3 regions of the Micromonospora sp. NPDC049900 genome follow, and region 3 is predicted to be linked to each of the others. Evidence: riboswitches for the same ligand, from Rfam matches in the RefSeq annotation. Region 3 holds a riboswitch; each other region holds the start of a gene.
What was found. Region 3 has a riboswitch for S-adenosylmethionine ahead of ACIBMZ_RS14060 (ABC transporter substrate-binding protein). Riboswitches for the same ligand answer to the same signal wherever they lie in the genome.

Region 1 (7,092 bases), on a different contig from region 3:
ACCTGTCCGGGGCCAACCCGAGCAGCCGGGTCGACATGCTCCAGGAGGAGTGGGACCGGGCGTACGGTGTCGACTCCTACGCGCCGATCCGTGGATATCTGCGCGACTACCTCACCGGCGATGCGGCGTACGACATCCGGTACCTGCACGTGTTGTGGGAGCACAAGCGGCTGATGACGGAGCGGTTCGTCCGGCTGGCCGAACTCGCCCCGGCACTGGCACCGCTGGTGGACGACTGCCGTGCGATGCAGACCGACGCGGTGGCGTTGCGCAACGGGATGCTGTGGCACGAGCAGAAGGGACGGTCCTCCCGGTTCGACGTGGAGGCCATGCCCCGCCTGGAGCGGGTCTTCGACACCGAGGTGCGGGTGTTGCGGCAGGCCGTCGAGGAGATCCGGCGTCATCGGACGCAGGAGCCGGAGACGGATCAGTGGCACGGCCGTGAGGGCCTGCCGACAGCCGCGAAAGGCGGTGGCGGACGGTGAGCGTGGAGGCGGTGTGCACGGTGGTCCTGCGGATGCCGGCGCTGCGGCCCGACGACCACCTTCAGGTGCGGCTCGGCGGCGGTGAGACGCGGGACCTCCGGTACGACCGGCAGGCCGACGAGTGGACGGTCCCGCTCGATCCGGCGGCACACCCCGAGGGTGTCGACGTCGTCGTCCTCCTCGACGGCGACCCCCAGCTCGACGGGCCGCTACACCTGACCTCCGCCGAACTGGCCGCCCCGACCTGCTGTCTCGACGGGCGGGTCCACTTCGCGCGGCACCACGACGTCCTCGTCGGCGAGTCACATGTCGCGCGGCACTTCTTCCCCGGCGACCCGGACACCGCGCACCGCTACGACGTGATCGTCGTCGGCTCCGGTGCCGGCGGCGGCACCCTGGCGTACCGACTCGCCGAGACGCCGTGGCGGGGTGGCCGGCCACCGCGCGTCCTGCTGTTGGAGGCGGGCAGTTACCTGTTCGGAACGCACACCGGCAACCTGGCCCGGTACCAACCGGTCGGCCCCGACGTGTACCCGAACATCTTCCACCACTGGGGTGCCTTCGGTCGGCGGCGCTGGCGGGCCGCCGACGCCGAGAGCGCCAGGGCGCGGATCGCCCAGGGCCTCAACCTCGGCGGCCGGACCCTCTTCTGGGGAGCGTCGGCACCCCGGATGCACCGCTGGGAGTTCCGCGACTGGCCGGAGACGGTCCGCGACGAGCTGTGCGACGTCTGGTACGACCGCGCGGAGCAGTTGACCCGCGTCACTCCCCTGGTCCCGTCGGCGTACCAGACGATGGTCAAGGCCAGGCTGCGGGAGTTGCCCGCGTTGGCCGACTTCCGGCACTTCGATCCGCCGATGGCGATCGAGTACCGCGGACCGGTCCCCGGGGCGGTGCCGGCCGGGATCTGGTCGGCGGCCGAACTGCTGCTCAGCCGCGCGATGCAGGACGACCGCTTCGGGAACCTGCGGGTCCACCTGAACCACGAGGTGGTCGGGGTCGAGAGGGCGGCGGGCGAGGTCACCGGCGTGGTCGCGTACGACCACCTGGCAGGTCGGGACCGCACCTACCGGCTGGCCGACGACGGCGTGGTGGTGCTGGCCGCCGGCACGGTCGGCACCGCAGTGGTCGCCCAGGCGTCCGGCCTCGCCGATGACGATCCGCTGATCGGGCGCGGCATCACCGACCACCCGATCTACGTGGTGAAGTTCTGGGTGCGGCAGGGCGGCGACTGGCACAGCCGGTTCGACTCCAGCAAGACCGTCTCCCGGCAACTCACCGACGCCGCCGACGTCGACCCCGCCCACCCGTACAGCGTCACACTGGACCTGGGTGCGAACCTCAACCAGTTCCGGTTCGTCAACGCCCTGGAGTTCACCGGCGCGGACCTGGCGACGATCGACGGGAAGATGCCGGGCGAGCTGGTGTTCATGGTCGAGGCGCCGCTGGTCGAGCAGAACGCCGTGACCCGGACCGAGTCCCGGCCGGAGGGTGCGAAGCCGACCGCGCTGCCCACCATCCGCATCCATCCCAGCCCGCGAGCCGACCAGGTCCAGGCCGCTCTCGACAAGATCGCCGCCGATGTCGTCCGCGCCTTCGGCGGCGACGTGTACGAGCAGCTCTGGGCTCCGCTCGGCGGGGTGTCGCACGAGGTCGGCACGATGCGGATGGGGCGCGTCACACCCGGTCGGCAGCGTCCGGGAGTGGTCGACGAGAACCTGCGTGTCCGGGGCCACCGCAACCTCTACGTCTGCGACCTCTCCGTCTTCCCCAACTCACCGGCGGCCAACCCGACGCTGACGCTTGCGGCGCTGGCGCTGCGCCTCGCCGCACACCTCAGCACCTGACGGCACACCCCGAGGACGGCTTACTGCTCCGCAGGCGAGGTCACGATCTCGCGTAGCCCGTGCAGGAGTCGGTCGACGTGCTCGGCGGTCGTGCCGATGCCGATGCTGGCCCGGATCGCGTACCCGTCGGTCGGGCGGCCGAGCCGCGCGGCGGCGCCGGCCAGCAACCTCCGGCTGAGCGGGTGGGCGCAGAACAAGCCGTCGCGTACGCCGATCCCGTACTCGGTGGAGAGGCGGTGGGTGACGTCGGCTGCCCGCCGGTCGGCGACGGTGAAGCTGACGATGCCGACCCGGTCGTGATCGGCGTCGAACGTGCGCAGTTCCGCCACCTGCGGCAGGGCGGCGAGGCCGTCGCGCAGCCGGGTCAGCAGCTCCTGCTCGTGGCGGGCGAGAACGTCCGGCGCGGCGGCGGAGATCGTGGCGCAGGCGGCGGCGAGCGCGACCGCGCCCAGCAGGTTCGGCGTGCCGGCCTCGTGTCGCGCCGGACCGGTCTGCCACTGCACGTCGGCGGGCTCGTCACCGACGTGCCGGGTGGCCCCGCCACCGGACAGGTACGGGTCGGCGGCGTCGAGCCAGTCGGCTCGGCCGGCCAGGACTCCCGTGCCGAACGGCGCGTACAGCTTGTGCCCGGACAGCGCCAGGTAGTCGATGTCGGCGCCGGCCATGGAGACCGCGCGGTGCGGGGCCAACTGTGCGGCGTCGACGGCGATCCGCGCGCCGTGCCGATGCGCGATCTCCGCGATGTCGGCTATCGGCCAGACCTCTCCGGTGACGTTGGAGGCGCCGGTGACCGCCACCAGCACCGGCCCCGCGCTGTCCAGGGCGGCCAGTGCACGGGTCAGCCCGGACGTCACCTCGGGCAGGTCGGTGGGCACCGGCAGGCGGTGCACGCGCGGCCAGGCCAGAAGGTTCGCGTGGTGCTCGCCGGCCCAGGTCACCACGGTGGTGTGCGGTGGCAGGGCCCGGGCGAGCAGGTTCATCGCATCGGTGGTGTTCCGGGTGAAGATCACGTGGTCGTCCGGCCGGATGTCGAGGAAGTCCGCGACGGTCTGACGGGACTGCTCGTAGGCCAGCGTGCATCGGCGCGACGCAGCACCGGCACCCCGGTGCACGCTGGCGTACCAGGGCAGCAGCTCGGTCACCGCCTCGGCGACCTCGGCGAGACAGGGTGCGGTGGCGGCGTAGTCGAGGTTGGCGTACGCGGCGGTGGTGCCGTCGGCGAGGCGGACCGGCAGGTCGTCGCCGAGCACGGTGGGAACGATCGTGGGCACAGTGGTCCTCAGGTGACAGTGGACCCGTGGGGGTCCGCGCTTGCCGCTGCGGCGGTCGCCGGCGGCCTGGTCCTCACCCGGAGGCACCCCACCGCGGATATACGAGGGTTGCCGGTCAGCAGGCCGGGGCCTTGACGCTGACACTCATGACCGCTGCCGATGTTGCCACACCGGCGAGCCCGCCCGCTAGGGCCCGTGGCGCGCCCAGCATGTCCCTGTTCGTACGACACGCGACAGCCCCCTTGAGTCGCCCCTCGCCGCACCGGTCACGGTCACGCGCCGCCGATCGACTCCACCACGGTGAACAGCACACTCCATGATGGACGAACCAGTGGATCGCCTGTCAACTTCGCGAAGCACTTTCGGTCACCTCGTCGACGGCGCGACCAGCATCGGGCGGCTCGGTCCGGCCGACGCGCAGCAGGTGAGCCGGGCGGCCCTGTCGAGGCCGGGCCGCCCGGCTGACGAAACACCGGGCGGCGTCGTCGTCCTCTGCGTGGGTTCACCGCCGGGACGGGCTCATTCCTTCCAGGGCGAGTCGCACCAGCCGCTCCGCCTCGGCCGCACTCGTCGATTCCGCCGCCAGCGCGATCGCCTTGACGAGGGTCACCAGGTCGATCATCTCGACGTCCGCGCGTACGGTCCCTTCCTCGGCGGCTCGGCGCCGCAGCGGTTCGCCGGCCGTCACGAGCATCGCGGAGCAGGACTCGCTCTCCTGGGGCGCCCTGAGCAGGGAGGTGACCAGGCCGCGGGTGGTCGTGCTGTAGACCGCCAGCTCGCACAGCCAGGTCGTCAGCGCCTGGCGGGCGTCCGGCCCGGTCGACAGCTCACCGGCGCGGGCACAGAGCGCTTCGACCCGGTCGTGGAAGACCGCCTCCAGCAACGCCCAGCGGGACGGGAAGTGCCGGTGCAGGGTCGCCGAGCCCACGCCGGCGGCTCGGGCGATCTCCTCCAGCGACGCGTACGCGCCGTCCCGGGCGACCGCCTCGCTGGCCGCCGTGACGATCAGCGCGCGGTTGCGTTGTGCGTCAACTCTCATCGCCTGCCGTTTGAATAAGTGGGGTTACCCCCCCATATCGTAACCGACAGGAAGTGGGGTGCCACCCCACTTGTTCCGAGGAGGAGACATGGCCGTCCTTGTCATCGGCGCCACCGGCAAGCAGGGCGGATCCACCGCCCGGGCACTGCTCGACCGGGGCGTCGCGGTACGCGCCCTGGTCCGCGACACCACCAGCGCGGCCGCACTCGCCCTCCGCGACCGAGGAGCCGAACTGGTCCGGGGCGACCTGGACGATCCCGCCTCGCTCCTCGCCGCAGCGCGCGGAGCGGACGGCGTCTTCTCCATCCCCTTCCCGGATCTCACCGATCTGCAGGGCGATGCCGAGCTGCGCCGAGGGCGGCACCTCGTCGAGGCCGCCCGCAGGGCCGGGGTGCCGCAGTTCGTCCACAGCAGCGTCGCCGGTGCCGGTGACTTCCACCGCAACCAGCCGGGCTGGGCCGAGGGCCGCTGGGACCGGCACTACTGGGAGAGCAAGGCAGCAATCGACGAAGCGGTCCGCAGCAGCGGATTCGCCCGCTGGACCGTCCTCAAGCCCGCGACCTTCATGGAGAACCTGCTGGAGAAGTCCTTCCTGTTCGGCGACTGGTCCAGCGGCACCATCGTCACCGGCTTCGCCGCGGACACCCGCATCGCCTGGATCGCCGTCGACGACATCGGTGCGGCTGCGGCGACCGCCTTCACCGGATCGGGCACGCTGGACGGTAAGGAGGTGGAACTCGCCGGTGACATGCGGACCATGACCGAGGTCGCCGCGATCCTCAGCGAGGTCACCGGCCGGACCGTCACCGCGCCGGTCCTCACCCCGCAGGAAGCGGTCACGCGCGGCCTGCCGCCGTTCATGGTCAAGGTCGTCGAGCAGATCAACGAGAACGGCACCCCCGCTCGACCGGAGATCGCCCAGGCACTCGGCCTGCCCACCACGGACTTCCGCACCTGGGCCCGCCGCGCCCTCACCTGACCGCTCGGGTGCCGGGCCGGCTGCGGACGGCCGGCCCGGCAAGCCCGACGAGGTCACCCACCCGGGTCGAGGTCAGGACGGCCGTCGGGCCACCGCCTGGATCTCGATGAGCAGGTGCGGATGGGGCAGCTGGTGCACGGCCACGGTGGTGCGGGTGGGCCCGGTCTCGTCGAAGTACTCGGCGTAGACCTCGTTGTAGCCGCCGAAGTCGTTCATGTTGACCAGGTAGGTGGTGAGCTGGACGAGGTCGTCGAGGTCGGCCCCGACGGAGTGCAGGATGTCGCGGATGTTGTCGATGACGGCGCGGGTCTGCGCGCGGATGTCGAGGTCGGTGACGCCCATCGGGTCCGCTGCGGCGCCGACGATCGTGTTGTCCGGCCGACGGCTCGACGTACCCGAGACGAAGATCAGGTCGCCGACGACCTTGACGTGCGGGAAGCGGCCGCGCGGCGTGGCCATGCCGGGCACCACACCGTCGGGCCGACGGTCGCGTCGGGCGCCGTTCTCGTTGTGTGGGGTCACGACGCGACCCGCAGGGACGCGGTGCCGAGCGTGTCGACGGTGACCCGGACGTGGGATCCGGCCCGCAGCGGCACGGCGGCGGTGGCCGCACCGGCGAGCAGGATCACGCCGTTGGCCAGGTCCACACCGCTGGCGGCGGCGAGCCGGACCGCTTCGGCGAGCGCCCGGCGGGGGTCGCCGAGGATCGCGGCCGTGGATCCGATCTGCACGGGTCGCCCGTCCACCTCCAGCAGTACGCCGAGGTTGTCGATCCCGTCCGGCAGCGGTTGCCAGGCGCCGAGGACGAAGCCGCTCGCGGAGGTGTTGTCGGCGATGACCTCGGGCAGGGTGAAGCGGAAGTCGACGTACCGCGAGTCGATCACCTCGAGGGCCGGCGCGACCGCCGTGATCGCACCACCGTGGACGAGGAAGGCGACCTCCGGTTCGACCTTGGGGTGGATGTGGGCGGCCAGTCGGAGCGTGCCGCCGTCGGGAATGTGCATGGCGTCGGTGAGCCGACCCCAGATGACCTCGTCGACGCCCATCTGCGCCATCTTGGCCCGGCTGGTCAGCCCGAGCTTCAGTCCGACGGGACGTTCACCGCGCGAGAGCCGGTGATCGACCACGGCCTGCTGCACCCGGTAGGCGGTGGGTACGTCCAGCGCGGTGTCGGTGCCGAGCTGCGGGATGGCGGTACGGCTGGTCGCCGCGGCGTCGAGGCGTCGGGCGAGGTGGTCGGTGGTGCTCATCGGCTTCCTCCGGTCGCGGTGGTCCGGTCGGTGGCGGCGACCAGGTCGAGGGCGACGTCGACGATCATGTCCTCCTGTCCGCCGACCATGCGGCGGCGACCCAGTTCGACGAGGATCGAGCGGACGTCGATCCCGTAGCGCTGCGAGGCCCGCTCGGCATGACGCAGGAAGCTGGAGTAGACCCCCGCGTAGCCCAGGCTCAGCGTTTCCCGGTCGACCCG
Region 2 (7,092 bases), on a different contig from region 3:
CGGAAGGTGCCCGCGGTACTGCTCGCGCACGGGTTCGGCGGCACCAAGAACTCGGTCCGCACCGACGCCGAGGACCTCGCCGACCGGGGTTACGCGGTGTTGACCTGGACCGCCCGGGGCTTCGGTCGCAGCGGTGGCCAGATCCACCTGGACAGCCCCGACCACGAGGTCCGCGACGCGCAGCGACTGCTGGACTGGCTGGCCGACCGTCCGGAGATCCGGACCGACGCGGCGGGCGACCCCCGGGTCGGCGTGGTCGGCGGCTCCTACGGCGGCGCGCTGGCGCTGCTGCTCGCCGCCCAGGACCAGCGCGTGGACGCGATCGTCCCGATGATCACCTGGAACGACCTGTCCCGGTCCTTCCTGCCGGAGAGCGCCGGTGGGGAACCGACCGCCGGGGTGTTCAAGTCCGGCTGGGCCGGCATCTTCTTCGGTGGTGGCGGCGCCGTCGGCTCCGGACCGGCCGGTATCTCCGGCACCGGCGCCGAGTCGCCGGAGGGTGCGCCGGACGCCGGCCCGCCCAGCCCCGCGCCGGGTCAGGGGCCGGGCACCGCGCCGGGCGCCCCGGCCGCCGGTGCCCTGCCCGATCCCTCCTGCGGCCGGTTCGCCGCCGACGTCTGCGCCGCGTACCTGCGCATCGCCGCCACCGGTCAGGCCGACCAGGCCGCCGTCGACCTGCTGCGCCGGTCCAGCCCGGCCGGTGTGCTGGACCGGATCGAGGCGCCCACCCTGCTGGTCCAGGGCGCGGCGGACACCCTCTTCCCGCTGGGCGAGGCCGACGCCAACGCCCGGGGCATCGCCGCCAACGGCACCCCGGTGCGGGTCGCCTGGTTCACCGGCGGCCACGACGGCGGCGCCGGACCGCAGACCGACTCCGACCGGGTGAAGTTCCTGACCGCGCAGTGGCTCGACCACTACGTCGCGGGCACCGGGGACGCACCCGGCGACACCTTCACCTTCTCCCGGATCGCCGGCTTCGACGCGATGGACCGGGGGCTGGTCGCCACCGGTTACCGCACCGACGACTACCCCGGTCTCGGCGGCGACTCCCGCCGCGAGGTGACCGTGGCCGGGCCGCCCCAGCCGGTGGCCAACCCACCGGGCGGCAACCCCGCCGCGATCTCCTCGGTGCCGTTCGCCGGCTCGTTGAGTTCACTGCTCAGCGGGGTGGCCGGCGACATACCGGGGCAGCATGCCCGGTTCGAGTCCGAGCCGCTGACCGAGGCGGTCGACATCGTCGGTGCGCCCACGGTGTCGCTGCGGGCCGCGTCGAGCAGCGGCGAGGCGGTCCTCTTCGCCAAGCTCTACGTGGTCGACCCGGAGGGGGCGGCCACCCTGCCGAGCGGGCTGATCGCGCCGATCCGGCTCAGCGGTCTGCCGGCCACCGTCGACGCCGCCGCGCCGGTCACCGTGACCCTGCCGGCGATCGTGCACCGGGTGGAGGCCGGGCACCGGCTCCGGCTGGTGGTGGCCACCTCGGACCAGGCGTACACCACCCCGATCGAGCCGGCCGTCTACACGGTCGCGGTCGGTGACACGCCGGTCGGCCTGCCGACCGTCGACAGCGACCCGATCCCCACCGAGGCGGCGCTCTGGCGCTGGGTGCTGGTCGGGCTGATCGCCGCGATCGTGATCGGGCTCGTCGTGCTCGTGGCCGTGCTGCGCCTGCGGCACCGCCGCCAGGACACCTCGATCCATCCCGAGTACGCGGACACCCCGCTGGCCGTGCGCCATCTGCGCAAGGAGTACGCCGACGGCTTCGTGGCCGTCTCCGAGGTGGACTTCGAGGTGCACCCCGGTCAGGTGGTCGGCCTACTCGGGCCCAACGGTGCCGGCAAGACCACCACCCTGCGGGTGCTGATGGGGCTGACCCAGCCGACGGCCGGGGAGATCTACGTCTTCGGGCATCGGCTGGTGCCGGGATCGCCGGTGCTCTCCCGGATCGGCGCGCTCGTCGAGGGGCCCGGCTTCCTGCCGCACCTGTCCGGTTTGGAGAACCTCAGGGCGTACTGGCGGGCGACCGGGCGGCCGGAGGCCGACGCGCACTTCGAACAGGCGCTGGAGATCGCCGGGCTGGGCTCGTCGGTGCACCGGCGGGTCCGCAAGTACAGCCACGGCATGCGGCAACGGTTGGCCATCGCCCAGGCCATGCTCGGCCTGCCCGAGCTGCTGGTGCTCGACGAGCCGACCGACGGGCTGGACCCGCCGCAGATCGCCGAGATGCGTCGGGTGCTCCAGCGGTACGCCACCGACGGCCGCGCGGTGCTGGTCTCCAGCCACCTGCTCGCCGAGGTGGAACAGACCTGCACGCACGCCGTGGTGGTCAACAAGGGCCGGATCGTGGCCTCCGGGCCGGTGGAGGACATCGTCGGCGACTCGCCGAGCGTGCTGTTCGAGGTGAGCGACCCGCGCGCGGCCCGGGACGTGCTCAACGACCTCGGCGGCGTACGGGTGCTGGACGACGCCGACGGGCACCTGGTGGTGGACACCAACGGCACCGCCCGCAGCGAGGTGGTCGCCGAACTGGTGCGGGCCGGTATCGGGGTGGACCGGGTGGTGCCCCGGCGCCGCCTGGAGGACGCGTTCCTCGCCCTGGTGGGCGAGAACTCTCGGGGAAGCGGGGACCGGTGATGGCGGGATCGACCGTGCCGACGCGGGAGGAGTCCGAGGTGGCTCCGTCGGGCGCCGCCGCCGGCTACCGGCCGTCGAGGACGCTGCCGTTCGGTGCCGAGTTCCGCCGACAGGCGGCGCGGCGGCGCACCCAGTTGGCGCTCGGCTTCATGGTGCTGCTGCCGTTGATCATCCTGATCGCGTTCCAGTTCGACTCGGGTGACGACGACAACGGCCGGGGCGAGTTCGGCAGCCTCGTCTCGTTCGCCACCTCCGGCGGGCTGAACTTCACCCTGTTCACCATCTTCGTCTCCGCCTCGTTCCTGCTGGTCGTGGTGGTGGCGCTGTTCTGCGGCGACACGGTGGCCAGCGAGGCGAGCTGGGGCAGCCTGCGTTACCTGTTGGCGGTGCCGGTGCCCCGGGCCCGGCTGCTGACGGTGAAGCTGCTGGTGGCGCTCGCGTACTCGGCGTTCGCGCTGGTGCTGCTCGCCGGCACGGCCCTGCTGATCGGCACCCTGCGGTACGGCTGGTCACCGCTGCGTAGCACGGTCGCCGCGCAGCTCGAACCCGGCGAGGGGCTGCTCCGCCTGCTGGCGGTGCTCGGCTACCTGGCGGTCGTGCTGCTGGTCGTCGCCGGTCTGGCGTTCCTGCTCTCGGTGGTCACCGACGCCGCGCTGGGCGCGGTGGGCGGTGCGGTGCTGCTGTGGATCCTCTCCAGCATCCTCGACCAGATCACCGCGCTCGGCGCGATCCGGTCGTTCCTGCCGACCCACTACAGCACCGCCTGGCTGGGGCTGCTCTCCACGCCCGTGCAGACCGACGACATCGTCCGAGGGGCCATCTCGGCGATCTGCTACGCCACCCTGTTCTGGGGGCTCGCCTTCTGGCGCTTCACCCGCAAGGACATCACGAGCTGAGTGCGGCGTCGACGCCGTCGTCCGCCGAATCGGTGGGCGTCGGTGTCGGGCCCGTCCGCTTCTTCCAGGCGCTGACTCCGATCCGGTCGGTGTTGCCGAGGTCGATCGGCCCCTCCATGTCGAGTACCTGCCCCGGCTGCCCCTTGCCCGCCGCGATCTCCACCCGCGTGGCCTCGGTGGCGGCCACGGTCGGGTCGTCGACCAGGTTGCGCCAGATCACGGCAGCTCTGGCCGCGTCGCCCGGTGCCACCACCAGCCGCCGGGGCGGGTCGTCGAAGCCCGAGGCGATCCCGGCCGCCCCGGGGACCACCCGGACGCTGAGCGGTCGCCCCTCGCCGTCGTAGAGCCGTAACGCCGGATAGCCGTGCAGCGGGTACGGCCGGTCGCCGCAGTTGACCAGTTCGACGCCCATCGCCCGGAGCCCCATGGCCGCGCTGACACCGAGGTAGCGGATCCGTACGCCGGACTCGGGGCAGACCTCCGGCCCGGCCGAGGTCGGTGCCGGGGCGGTGGCCGCGCCGAGCGGCTCCGGCGGCGGGTCGCCCGGGGCGTTGTGCGACGCGTCGGTCGGCGCGCAGCCGGCGAGCATCGTGACGGCGGTCAGCAGCGCGGCGTGCCGCGTACGCCGGTCACCCGGGCCGTGTCTCGGGGTCGTCTCCGGAATCGATCCCCCGTGGATGTCTCGCATCGGGCCATCGTCGCATCACGGTGCTCGATCGCTCGCCCGGCTGTCGGCGTGGCGAGGCGGGTGGTTCGGGACGGCGTCGCGGTCGGCCGGGGGCCGCTCGGTGTACCGGCTGGTGGGACGACGGTGGCCGCTTCCGGACCCGGGTGGGCGCGCGGCTCCGGCTCGGATGACCGCGACTTGTTGCCGTCACATGTCCAGGGTGTACAGGGAGTCGTTACGGAGGGTGATCAAAACGATCTTCGCCGAGGGGGGTTCCTTCGGAAGTTCCAGTCGCTACCATCGATGTGGGAGCGTTCCCAAAGGAAGAGATTGCATCGACAAATATTTATCAATCCCGCATTCTGGTTGCCCTCGTCCATCCACAATGGAGGTTCCGGAATGCGTACTGACCGGTTCGGCGGGCCGGCCCTGTCCCTGTTCCGCATGGTCATCGGCCTGCTGTTTCTCTGCCACGGGTTGTCGTCTCTGTTCGGCGTCTTCGGCGGTGCCCGGGGGAGCGGTGAACCCGTCCCGCTCGGCACGTGGCCGGGCTGGTGGGCCGCGCTGATCCAGGCCGTCTGCGGCGCCCTGGTGCTCGTCGGTCTGCTCACCCGGCCGGCGGCCCTGGTGGCGTCGGGCTCGATGGCCTACGCCTACTTCGTCGTCCACCAGCCCGAGGCGCTGCTGCCGCTGCGCAACAACGGCGAGTTGTCCGTGCTGTTCTGCTGGTCGTTCCTGCTGATCGCGATACTCGGTCCGGGTAGCTGGGCGCTGGACAACCTGCTGCGCCAGCGCAGCGGGGCCGCACTGGACGTGAAGGCGGCCGAACGCAGGTCCGTACCGGCCTGATCCGGCTGGTGCGGCGGCCAGGCCGACGCTCGTGCGCGACCCTGGACCGGGTCTCCTCCGGCACCGCCGGAGCCGTCCGGTCCAGGGTCGTCGCCGTCCCTCAGGCGGTGGCGGCGGTGAGGAATCGCTCACAGGCTGAGATCGAACGCTGACGAGCGCGGCGCGATTGCCTAGACTCGGCGGCACAACTGAATACCTCATCCAGAGGGGCTGAGGGATACGGCCCGACGACGCCCCGGCAACCACCCCACGCGCTCATCGCTGAGCGTCCCGTGGGGCAGGTGCCAATTCCGTCCCCGCCGCAGGGTGCGATGTGGGGGAAGATGAGAGGACTCGGACATGACGTCGACGCTCGCCCCTACCGGGATCGACACCACCGCCAGCCCCGCCCGCGCCCTGGTCTGCCGCGCCTGTTCGGCCCGCTACCCGTTGGCCGCGCAGCACGCCTGTTACGAGTGTTTCGGCCCGCTGGAGGTCGACTACGACCCGGCGGCCCTCGCCACCGTGACCCGCGAGCAGATCGAGGCGGGCCCGCAGAACATCTGGCGCTACGCGGCGCTGCTCCCCGCCGGGCAGGACCCGGCCACCCGGGTCAGCCTGGACCCCGGTTTCACGCCGCTGGTCGCCGCCGACCAGCTCGCCGCCGAGCTGGGCATCACCGGCCCGCTCTGGGTCAAGGACGACAGCGCCAACCCCACCCACTCGTTCAAGGACCGGGTCGTCTCGGTCGCGCTGACCGCCGCCCGGGCGCTCGGCTTCGCCCGGTTCGCCTGCGCCTCCACCGGCAACCTGGCCAACTCCGTCGCCGCCCACGCGGCCCGGGCCGGCACCCCGTCGGTGGTCTTCATCCCCAGTGACCTGGAGCAGGGCAAGGTCGTGACGACCGCCGTGTACGGCGGTGAGCTGGTCGCCATCGACGGCTCGTACGACGACGTGAACCGGCTCTGCGGCGAACTGGTGGAGACCGACGAGTTCGAGGACACCGCCTTCGTCAACGTCAACGTCCGGCCGTACTACGCCGAGGGGTCCAAGACGCTCGGCTACGAGGTCGCCGAGCAGCTCGGCTGGCGGATTCCGGCCCAGGTCGTGATCCCGATGGCCTCCGGCGAACTGCTCACCAAGGTCGACAAGGCGTTCAGCGAGCTGGTCGAGATCGGCCTGGTCGAGGCACCGGCCGGCGGGTGGAAGGTCTTCGGTGCCCAGTCGGCCGGCTGCAACCCGATCGCCACCGCCCTGCACGGCGGCGGGGACACGATCACCCCGGTCAAGCCGACCGGGATCGCCAAGTCGCTCAACATCGGCGACCCGGCCGCCGGCCTGTACGCCCTGGAGGCGGTACGCCGTACCGGCGGCTGGATGGACTACGCCGACGACGACGAGATCCGTGCCGCCGTGCGGCTGCTGGCGCGTACCACCGGGGTCTTCGCCGAAACGGCCGGCGGGGTGACCGTCGCGGTGCTGCGCAAGCTGGTCGAGTCCGGAAAGTTGGACCCGACCGCGGAGACGGTGGTCTACAACACCGGCGAGGGGCTCAAGACGCTCGACGCGGTCGCGGGCGAGGTCGGACCGACCCACCGGATCAAGCCGTCGCTGCGGGCCGCCCGCGACGCCGGCCTGCTCGGCTGAGGCACACCGCGAACTCGTCGGCTGGTCGGCATGTTGCACGCCGACCGATCCGCCGGGTAACGGGCTTTTCGCGGTGAGTGCCGAAAACACGCCGTCGAGTACTTGACGGCAGGAACCGGGCGGCGCAAGATGCTTCGTGCGGGAGGGCGTTTCGCCGTAGACTTTCAGTCTTTACGACCCAGCGCCGGAGGCGTTGTGCGATCGTCCCTCCCGACCAAGCTTCCCGACGGGGCCGGCGAATAATCGCTGGCCCCGTCGCTCGTCGTCCCGCAGGCTGCGGAGATGGCCATCACCATCACCCCCTTCGGTGCCGACGACGAGTCGGCCATCGAGCAGGCGTTCCAGGTCGGTGCCGACTACAGCGCCGCGGAACTGCCGGACTACCCACCGTTCAGTCGGCAGCGGTTCGCCGCGCTGTTCCAC
Region 3 (7,092 bases):
GCGCGGCGACGGCACCGGCCGGTGTCGCCACCAGGGCCGCCGCGGCGGCCCCGATCCCGATCGCGGCCCGTCGACTCATCTGCTCGGCCATTGCCACTCCTCTGGTCCGGCGTGCCACCGGCGGGATTGCCGGCACCGGACACACCCTGCCATACCCACCCATCTATCGCTGGCCGTCACTCCGAAGTGGACCTCGTCCGCCTCGCTACGCCCAGACCTTGGTACGGGAGCGCCCCGGTAGCGGCCGTCTCGTACCGAGGTCTTCGGGACGGCCTCACCCGACTCGGGCAATCCGGTCGTCGGCCGGGAACGCCGTCGCCGTTGGGCTGAGGTACGTCCGCAGGGTGTGCGCGTCCGGGGCGGTGGCGGTCCAGAGGGTGGCCGGACCGCCGGCCAGCGGTAGCCGGGCGACCGGGCCCCGGACCGCCGGAGGCTCGGCCGGTGCGGTCGGGTCGACCACGAGCAGCGAGCCGGTGGCGGGAGCGTCGCCGAGCACCGCCGGGCCGGACCAGCCGGGTGCGTCCGGCCCGACCGCCAACGACTGTCGCAGCAACGGTCGACCGCCGAGGTCGACCCGGGTGACGACCTCGGCGTTGCCGGGTGCCTCCCGATACCGGCCGCAGATCAGTTCGTCCCGCCAGTGCAGGGTGCCGCCCTCGGCCACGTCCACCTGCGCGTCGGCCACGTGCGCACAGCCTGCCGCCGCGACGAGTTGCTCGGGCAGCCAGCGCAGCGTGGCGTCGGCGGCGACGGTCGCCCGGACCAGCATCCGGGAGACCGCGCCGGGGCGGCCGGGCAGGGCGATCGAGGCCGCCACGGTCCGGACGTCGACCACCGCGCCGGGAGCCACCTCGACGTCCAGCCGCAGGTCGTCGCCGGCGAGCGGACCGGCCGCACCGCCGACGACGTACACCGTGACGCCACCGCCCGACGCCGGCACCTGGCGCAGCAGCAGAGGGCTCTCCCCGCGCAGCTCCGCCAGCACGGTGCGGCCGTGCCGGTCGGCGCGGGCCACCAGCCGGGCGGCGGCCCGCATCAGGACCGCCCGGCGGGTACCGGGTGGCCGGTGTGCGCGGACGCGGCCCGATGGTGGGCCAGTTCGTGCCGGATCCACGCGGCGACCCGGGTGGCCAGGGGGTCCTCGGTGATGGACTGGAACACCGTGGGCAGGTCGCCCCGACGGGCCCGCGCGTCGCGGTCCATCACCGACAGGTCGGCACCGACCATCGGGGCCAGGTCGGTCTTGTTGATCACCAGCAGGTCGGCGGCGGTCACCCCGGGGCCGCCCTTACGCGGCACCTTGTCCCCGCCGGCCACGTCGACCACGAAGATCTGCCGGTCGACCAGCCCTCGGCTGAAGGTGGCGGTGAGGTTGTCCCCGCCGCTCTCCACGAGCACCAGGTCCAGCGGGCCGAGCGCCTCGGCCAACTCGTCTACCGCGTCCAGGTTGGCGCCGATGTCGTCGCGGATGGCGGTGTGCGGGCAGCAGCCGGTCTCCACGGCCCGGATCCGGTCCGGGTCGAGCACCCCGGCCCGCTTGAGGAAGTCGGCGTCCTCGGTGGTGTAGATGTCGTTGGTCACCACCGCCAGCCGCAACTCGTCGGCGAAGGCCCGGCACAGCGCGGCGACCAGCGCCGTCTTGCCGGAGCCGACCGGCCCGCCGATGCCGACCCGCAACGCCCGCGACGCGGCGGGCAGCGGGGCGTGCGGGTCGACACCGGGCTCCGGGTGGGTGTGGGGAACGGACTCGTCGTGATCGGTCTCAGGACGCAAAGAGACGCACCTCCCAGGTGGCGTGAACTTCGGCATGGATGTCGGCGAGCGGAGCGGCGGCGGCCGGCAACCGCTCCGGTGGTTCCTCGGCGGCCCGCGCCGCCCGCGCCGCGGTGGCATCGCAGGCGACCGCGAGCCGCACCAGCAGGGCCTGCACCCGATAGGGATCGAGGCCGAGCAGACGTACGGCGGCGCTTGCCGAACCGGTCACCGTCGCGTGCGCGGCGACCGTGGCGACCTGCGCCGGGTCCAGACCGGCGGCGGCACCGACCAGCCCCAGCACCAGCGGCTGGTGCGGGCCGGGCGGCACGGTGGGCAGATCGTCGAAGGTGTCGTCGGGCCAGATCTCGCGCCCGGCCCGCAGCAGTGCCCGGCCCTGTCGTCGGGACACCGCCCGCTGGGCCGGTGACACGGTCCGGGCGTCCAGTTCGGCGTCGAGCCGCACCAGCAGGTCCCGGCGTCCGGCCGACCGGGCGGCCCGACGGGACGCCGCCGCGAACGCCGCCGCGACCAGCCCGGCGGTGGCGAGCCGCCCGCGCAGGTACTCCCCCAGCGTGGCCAGGTCGGTCACCCGCCCGGCCGCGACGGCCGCCTCCAGACCCGACGAATGGGCGTGCGCCCCGGCCGGGAACCGCCCGTCGGCGAGCAGCAACAGCATGGTCGACGCGGTCATCAGAACAGGAAGTAGCGCTGGGCCATCGGCAACTCGGTCACCGGGTCGGGTTCGACCACCTCGCCGTCGATCCGCACGGTGAAGGTGTCCGGGTCCACCTCGATGCGCGGCAGCGCACCGTTCTCCGGCAGGTCGGTCTTGCCGCGCGACCGCACGTCGGCGACCGGCACCACCCGGCGACGCACGTCCAGGCGCAACCCGGCGTCGAGCGCGGCGGGTGCCACGAACGCCAGGCTGGTGGCGGCGGCTGCGACGCCGTACGCGCCGAACATGGGTCGGGGCAGCATCGGCTGCGGCGTCGGGATCGAGGCGTTCGCGTCCCCCATCTGGGCGTACGCGATGAAGCCGCCCTTGATCACCAGGTGCGGCCGGACGCCGAAGAACGCCGGCTCCCAGAGCACCAGATCGGCGAGCTTGCCCGACTCGACCGAGCCGATCTCGTGGTCGAGCCCGTTGGCCATGGCCGCGCAGATGGTGTACTTCGCCACGTACCGCCGGGCCCGGTGGTTGTCGGCGGCACCGTCACCGGCCAACGCCCCCACCCGCGCCTTCATCACGTGCGCGCTCTGCCAGGTCCGCAGCACGACCTCGCCGACCCGGCCCATCGCCTGCGAGTCCGAGCCGATGATGGAGATCGCGCCGAGGTCGTGCAGCAGGTCCTCGGCGGCCATCGTGGACGGTCGGATCCGGCTCTCCGCGAACGCCAGGTCCTCCGGCACCGCCGGGTTCAGATGGTGGCAGACCATCAGCATGTCGAGGTGCTCGGCCAGCGTGTTGCGGGTGTACGGGCGGGTCGGGTTGGTCGACGACGGCAGTACGTTCGGTTCCCCGGCGACGGTGATGATGTCCGGCGCGTGTCCGCCCCCGGCCCCCTCGGTGTGGTAGGAGTGGATCGCCCGACCGCCGATCGCCCGCAGGGTGTCCGCGACGAACCCGGCCTCGTTGAGGGTGTCGGTGTGAATGGAGACCTGCACGCCCGAGGCGTCCGCGACCCGCAGGCACGCGTCGATCGCCGCCGGGGTGGTGCCCCAGTCCTCGTGCAGCTTGAAACCGCCCGCACCGGCCCGCAACTGCTCCCAGAGCGCCTCGGTGGAGACCGTGTTGCCCTTTCCGAGCAGCAGGACGTTGACCGGGAACGCGTCCAGGGCCTCGTGCATCCGGGCCAGGTGCCAGGCGTTCGGTGTGACGGTGGTGGCGCGGGTGCCCTCGGCCGGTCCGGTGCCACCACCGACCAGGGTGGTGACCCCACCGGCCAGCGCCTCAGTGACGACCTGCGGGCAGATGAGGTGCACGTGGGTGTCGACCGCCCCGGCGGTGAGGATCCGACCGTTGCCGGCGATCACCTCGGTCGCCGGGCCGATCACCAGATCCGGATGGACACCGTCCATGGTGTCCGGGTTGCCCGCCCGACCCAGCGCCACGATCCGCCCGTCGCGGATCCCCACGTCGGCCTTGACCACGCCCCAGTGGTCGAGGACCACCGCGCCGGTGACGACGGTGTCCAGCGCGCCCTCGGCCCGGGTGGCCCGGGACTGGCCCATCGACTCGCGGATCACCTTGCCGCCGCCGAAGACCGCCTCGTCACCGCCGGCACAGTGGTCGTGCTCGACCTCGATCAGCAGGTTCGTGTCGGCCAACCGGATCCGGTCACCGGTGCTCGGCCCGTAGAGCGCGACGTAGCGCTCCCGCTCCACCATGCTCATGCCGTCCCTCCGCTCCGCTGCGCGCCGCCGTGAGACACCGCCGTCGGGGTCGGGTCCAGTGAGCCGGCGCACTCGCCGCGCAGGCCGGGGACGATCCGCGCGCCGCTCAGCGGCACCAGATCCACGGTGCGGCTCACGCCCGGTTCGAAACGCACGGACGTCCCGGCCGGTACGGCCAGACGCTGCCCCCAGGCGGCGGCCCGGTCGAAGTCCAGGGCCGGGTTGGCCTCGGCGAAGTGGTAGTGCGACCCGACCTGCACCGGCCGGTCGCCGGTGTTCACCACGAGCAGCGTGGTCACCGGACGACCGGCGTTGATCTCCACCGGCCCGGCGGCCGGCAGGATCTCCCCGGGGATCACGGGATCGGGTGGTGCACCGTCACCAGCTTGGTGCCGTCCGGGAACGTCGCCTCCACCTGCACCTCCCTCAGCAACTCGGGGATGCCGTCCTGCACGTCGTCCCGGGTCAGCACGGTGCGGCCGGAGGCCATCAGGTCGACCACGGACGCCCCGTCGCGCGCGCCTTCGAGGAGGAAGGCGGTGAGCACCGCGACGGCTTCCGGGTAGTTGAGACGCAGGCCGCGTTCGCGGCGGCGCCGGGCGACGTCCGCCGCCACGTGGACGAGCAGGCGGTCCTGCTCGTGCGGGGTGAGATACACGGGGTGCTCCCGGTGGGTGTCCGCGCCCCCGGACACCGTCGGCCCGGCGCCTCGACGCGCCGACCGCCGGTCGGGGTTCGCCCGCCGGTCCGACCGCCACGTGCGCGGGCCCCGGGGTTTCCACCTCCCCGGTCCGCGTGGCGGACCACCGGCGGTGTCGGGTCGGATGCGGACCGCACCGCCCACCGCTGAGCAGACCGTAAGGGATCACGCGGGCGGCGGGCAACACCCCGCGTGAGGGTCGTCATAACGGGTGGACGCTGCCCCGTCACCGGCTGCTAGCCTCGGCGACAGGTCAAGAGCGCCAGCGTCAAGCCCCGGCTCGCTGGCCGGCAACCCTCGTCCGCGCAGGGGTGCCCCGGGTGAGGACCAGGCATCGGAGCGACCTCCGGTGCAAGCGTGGCCTGGTGTCCCAGGTCATCACGACCTTGAGGAGAACCATGCCTTACCGCTGTCGACCGGTGGCCTGCCGGGATCTGACCCGGCGTCGGCACGTCGACATGATGCGGGTGTGCAGCGCCGCGTGTAGCTGACCTGCGTCGCTACCCGGCCGCCGACCTGCCCGGTCGGACGACCAGCCCCGTTCCGTTTTCCCACCCCTCACGGTCCGTCCCACGGCGGACCGTCGGCGTGGCACGTGCGTGCCCGCCGCCGTTCATCCAGGAGACACCTGTGCGCTTCCTTCCCGCCCTGACCCGGGCCGTCGCCGTCGGCGTCACCGCCGTGCTCGCCGCCACCGCCCTCACCGCGTGCGGCTCGGACGGCGAGACCGCCGACAACCCGTACAACCTGCTCCAGCCGGGGGTGCTGCGGGCCGGCACGCTCACCGACGCGCCGCCGAACGTCTATCTCAAGGACGGCCAGTTCACCGGGTTCGACAACGACCTGCTGGTCGCCGCCGCCGACAAGCTCGGCCTGCGGGTGGAGTTCGTCGGCACCGACTTCTCCGGCCTGCTGGCCCAGGTCAACAACCGTAAGTTCGACGTCGGCAGCTCCTCGATCACGATCACCGAGGCGCGGAAGAAGACGGTCGACTTCGGCAACGGCTACGACTTCGGGTACTTCGGGCTCGACGTGCCCGCCGGATCGACGCTGACCGGCTTCGACGAGCTGTCCGGCAAGCGGGTGGTGGTCGTGCAGGGCACCGTCCAGGACGACTACGCCACCGGGCGCGGCCTCGACCCGGTGCGGGTGCCGGACTACAACGGCGCGATCAACCAGCTCAAGGCCGGCACCGCGGACGCCTGGATCGCCCCGGCCGAGATCGGCGAGAAGACCGCCGCCGACAGCGGCGGCAAGATCAAGGTCGCGGCGAAGGAGCTCAGCCCGGCACCCACCGCATACGCGGTCGCCAAGGGCAACGACCCGCTGCGCGAGGCGCTCAACCGGGCCCTGGACGAGGTCATCGCCGACGGCACCTGGACCCGACTCCAGGAGCAGTACTACCCGGGGCGGCCGATCCCGGCCGACTTCACCCCGGGCAGCGGCGACGTGTCGGCACCGGCCGCCTCCTGAGGTAGGACGACGAGCGAGTAGGGCGGAGGTCGACCGTGGATCCGTTGCGCACCCTGTGGGAGACGTTCTTCGACTGGGAGTCGATGCGCGAGGCGCTGCCCGAGATGATCACCGTCGGGTTGCCGAACACGCTGATCCTGGCGGTCACCGCCGCCCTGCTCGGCTCGGCCATGGGCATCGTGCTGGCCGTCGCGGGCATCTCGCGTACCCGCTGGTTGCGGTGGCCCGCCCGGGTCTACACCGACGTGTTCCGTGGCCTGCCGGCGGCGGCGACGATCCTGCTGATCGGGGTCGGCCTGGCACCGTTGGGCATGCAGGTGTGGGGACCGAACCCGTACCCGCTGGGGATCCTGGCGCTGTCGCTGATCGCGGCGGCGTACATCGGGGAGATCTTCCGCTCCGGCATCCAGTCCGTGGAGGCGACCCAGGTGGAGGCCGCCCGCGCGCTCGGTTTCTCCTGGTGGGAGGCGATGCGGGTGGTGGTGATCCCGCAGGGTGTCCGGCGGGTCCTACCGGCCTGGGTGAACCAGCTCATCGCACTGATCAAGGACTCCAGCCTGGTCTACTTCCTCGGTCTGCTGGCCAGCCAGCGGGAGCTGTTCCGGATCGGGCAGGACTACGCGGCCAACACCGGCAACCAGTCGGCGTTGCTGCTGGCCGGGCTCTTCTATCTGACGCTGACCGTGCCGCTGACGCACGTCGTCAACTGGATCGACCGGCGGCTGCGGCACGGCCGCCCGGCGACCGGACCGGCCGGTGACGATCCCGAC

Region 1: it holds a riboswitch for S-adenosylmethionine, as region 3 does, so the genes downstream of both, ACIBMZ_RS16465 (aminotransferase class V-fold PLP-dependent enzyme) here and ACIBMZ_RS14060 (ABC transporter substrate-binding protein) in region 3, are expected to answer to the same signal.
Region 2: it holds a riboswitch for S-adenosylmethionine, as region 3 does, so the genes downstream of both, thrC (threonine synthase) here and ACIBMZ_RS14060 (ABC transporter substrate-binding protein) in region 3, are expected to answer to the same signal.

What each region holds. Positions count from the first base shown of each region.
Region 1 covers NZ_JBITKM010000006.1:206,628-213,719, reverse strand. Annotated here, with positions in the region: gene ACIBMZ_RS16475 (hypothetical protein) at 1-485, shown strand, start outside; gene ACIBMZ_RS16470 (GMC oxidoreductase) at 482-2,332, shown strand; gene ACIBMZ_RS16465 (aminotransferase class V-fold PLP-dependent enzyme) at 2,353-3,582, opposite strand; SAM riboswitch class IV at 3,635-3,755, opposite strand; gene ACIBMZ_RS16460 (TetR/AcrR family transcriptional regulator) at 4,106-4,642, opposite strand; gene ACIBMZ_RS16455 (NmrA/HSCARG family protein) at 4,731-5,621, shown strand; gene ACIBMZ_RS16450 (RidA family protein) at 5,694-6,080, opposite strand; gene ACIBMZ_RS16445 (2-keto-4-pentenoate hydratase) at 6,140-6,871, opposite strand; gene dmpG (4-hydroxy-2-oxovalerate aldolase) at 6,868-7,092, opposite strand, start outside.
Region 2 covers NZ_JBITKM010000001.1:245,615-252,706, forward strand. Annotated here, with positions in the region: gene ACIBMZ_RS01120 (alpha/beta fold hydrolase) at 1-2,631, shown strand, start outside; gene ACIBMZ_RS01125 (ABC transporter permease) at 2,631-3,527, shown strand; gene ACIBMZ_RS01130 (DUF4232 domain-containing protein) at 3,517-4,215, opposite strand; gene ACIBMZ_RS01135 (DoxX family protein) at 4,594-5,043, shown strand; SAM riboswitch class I at 5,238-5,373, shown strand; gene thrC (threonine synthase) at 5,383-6,669, shown strand; gene ACIBMZ_RS01145 (GNAT family N-acetyltransferase) at 6,952-7,092, shown strand, end outside.
Region 3 covers NZ_JBITKM010000005.1:19,447-26,538, forward strand. Annotated here, with positions in the region: gene ACIBMZ_RS14025 (serine hydrolase) at 1-91, opposite strand, end outside; gene ACIBMZ_RS14030 (urease accessory protein UreD) at 275-1,036, opposite strand; gene ureG (urease accessory protein UreG) at 1,036-1,773, opposite strand; gene ACIBMZ_RS14040 (urease accessory protein UreF) at 1,763-2,446, opposite strand; gene ACIBMZ_RS14045 (urease subunit alpha) at 2,446-4,149, opposite strand; gene ACIBMZ_RS14050 (urease subunit beta) at 4,146-4,508, opposite strand; gene ACIBMZ_RS14055 (urease subunit gamma) at 4,505-4,807, opposite strand; SAM riboswitch class IV at 5,101-5,213, shown strand; gene ACIBMZ_RS14060 (ABC transporter substrate-binding protein) at 5,480-6,322, shown strand; gene ACIBMZ_RS14065 (amino acid ABC transporter permease) at 6,358-7,092, shown strand, end outside.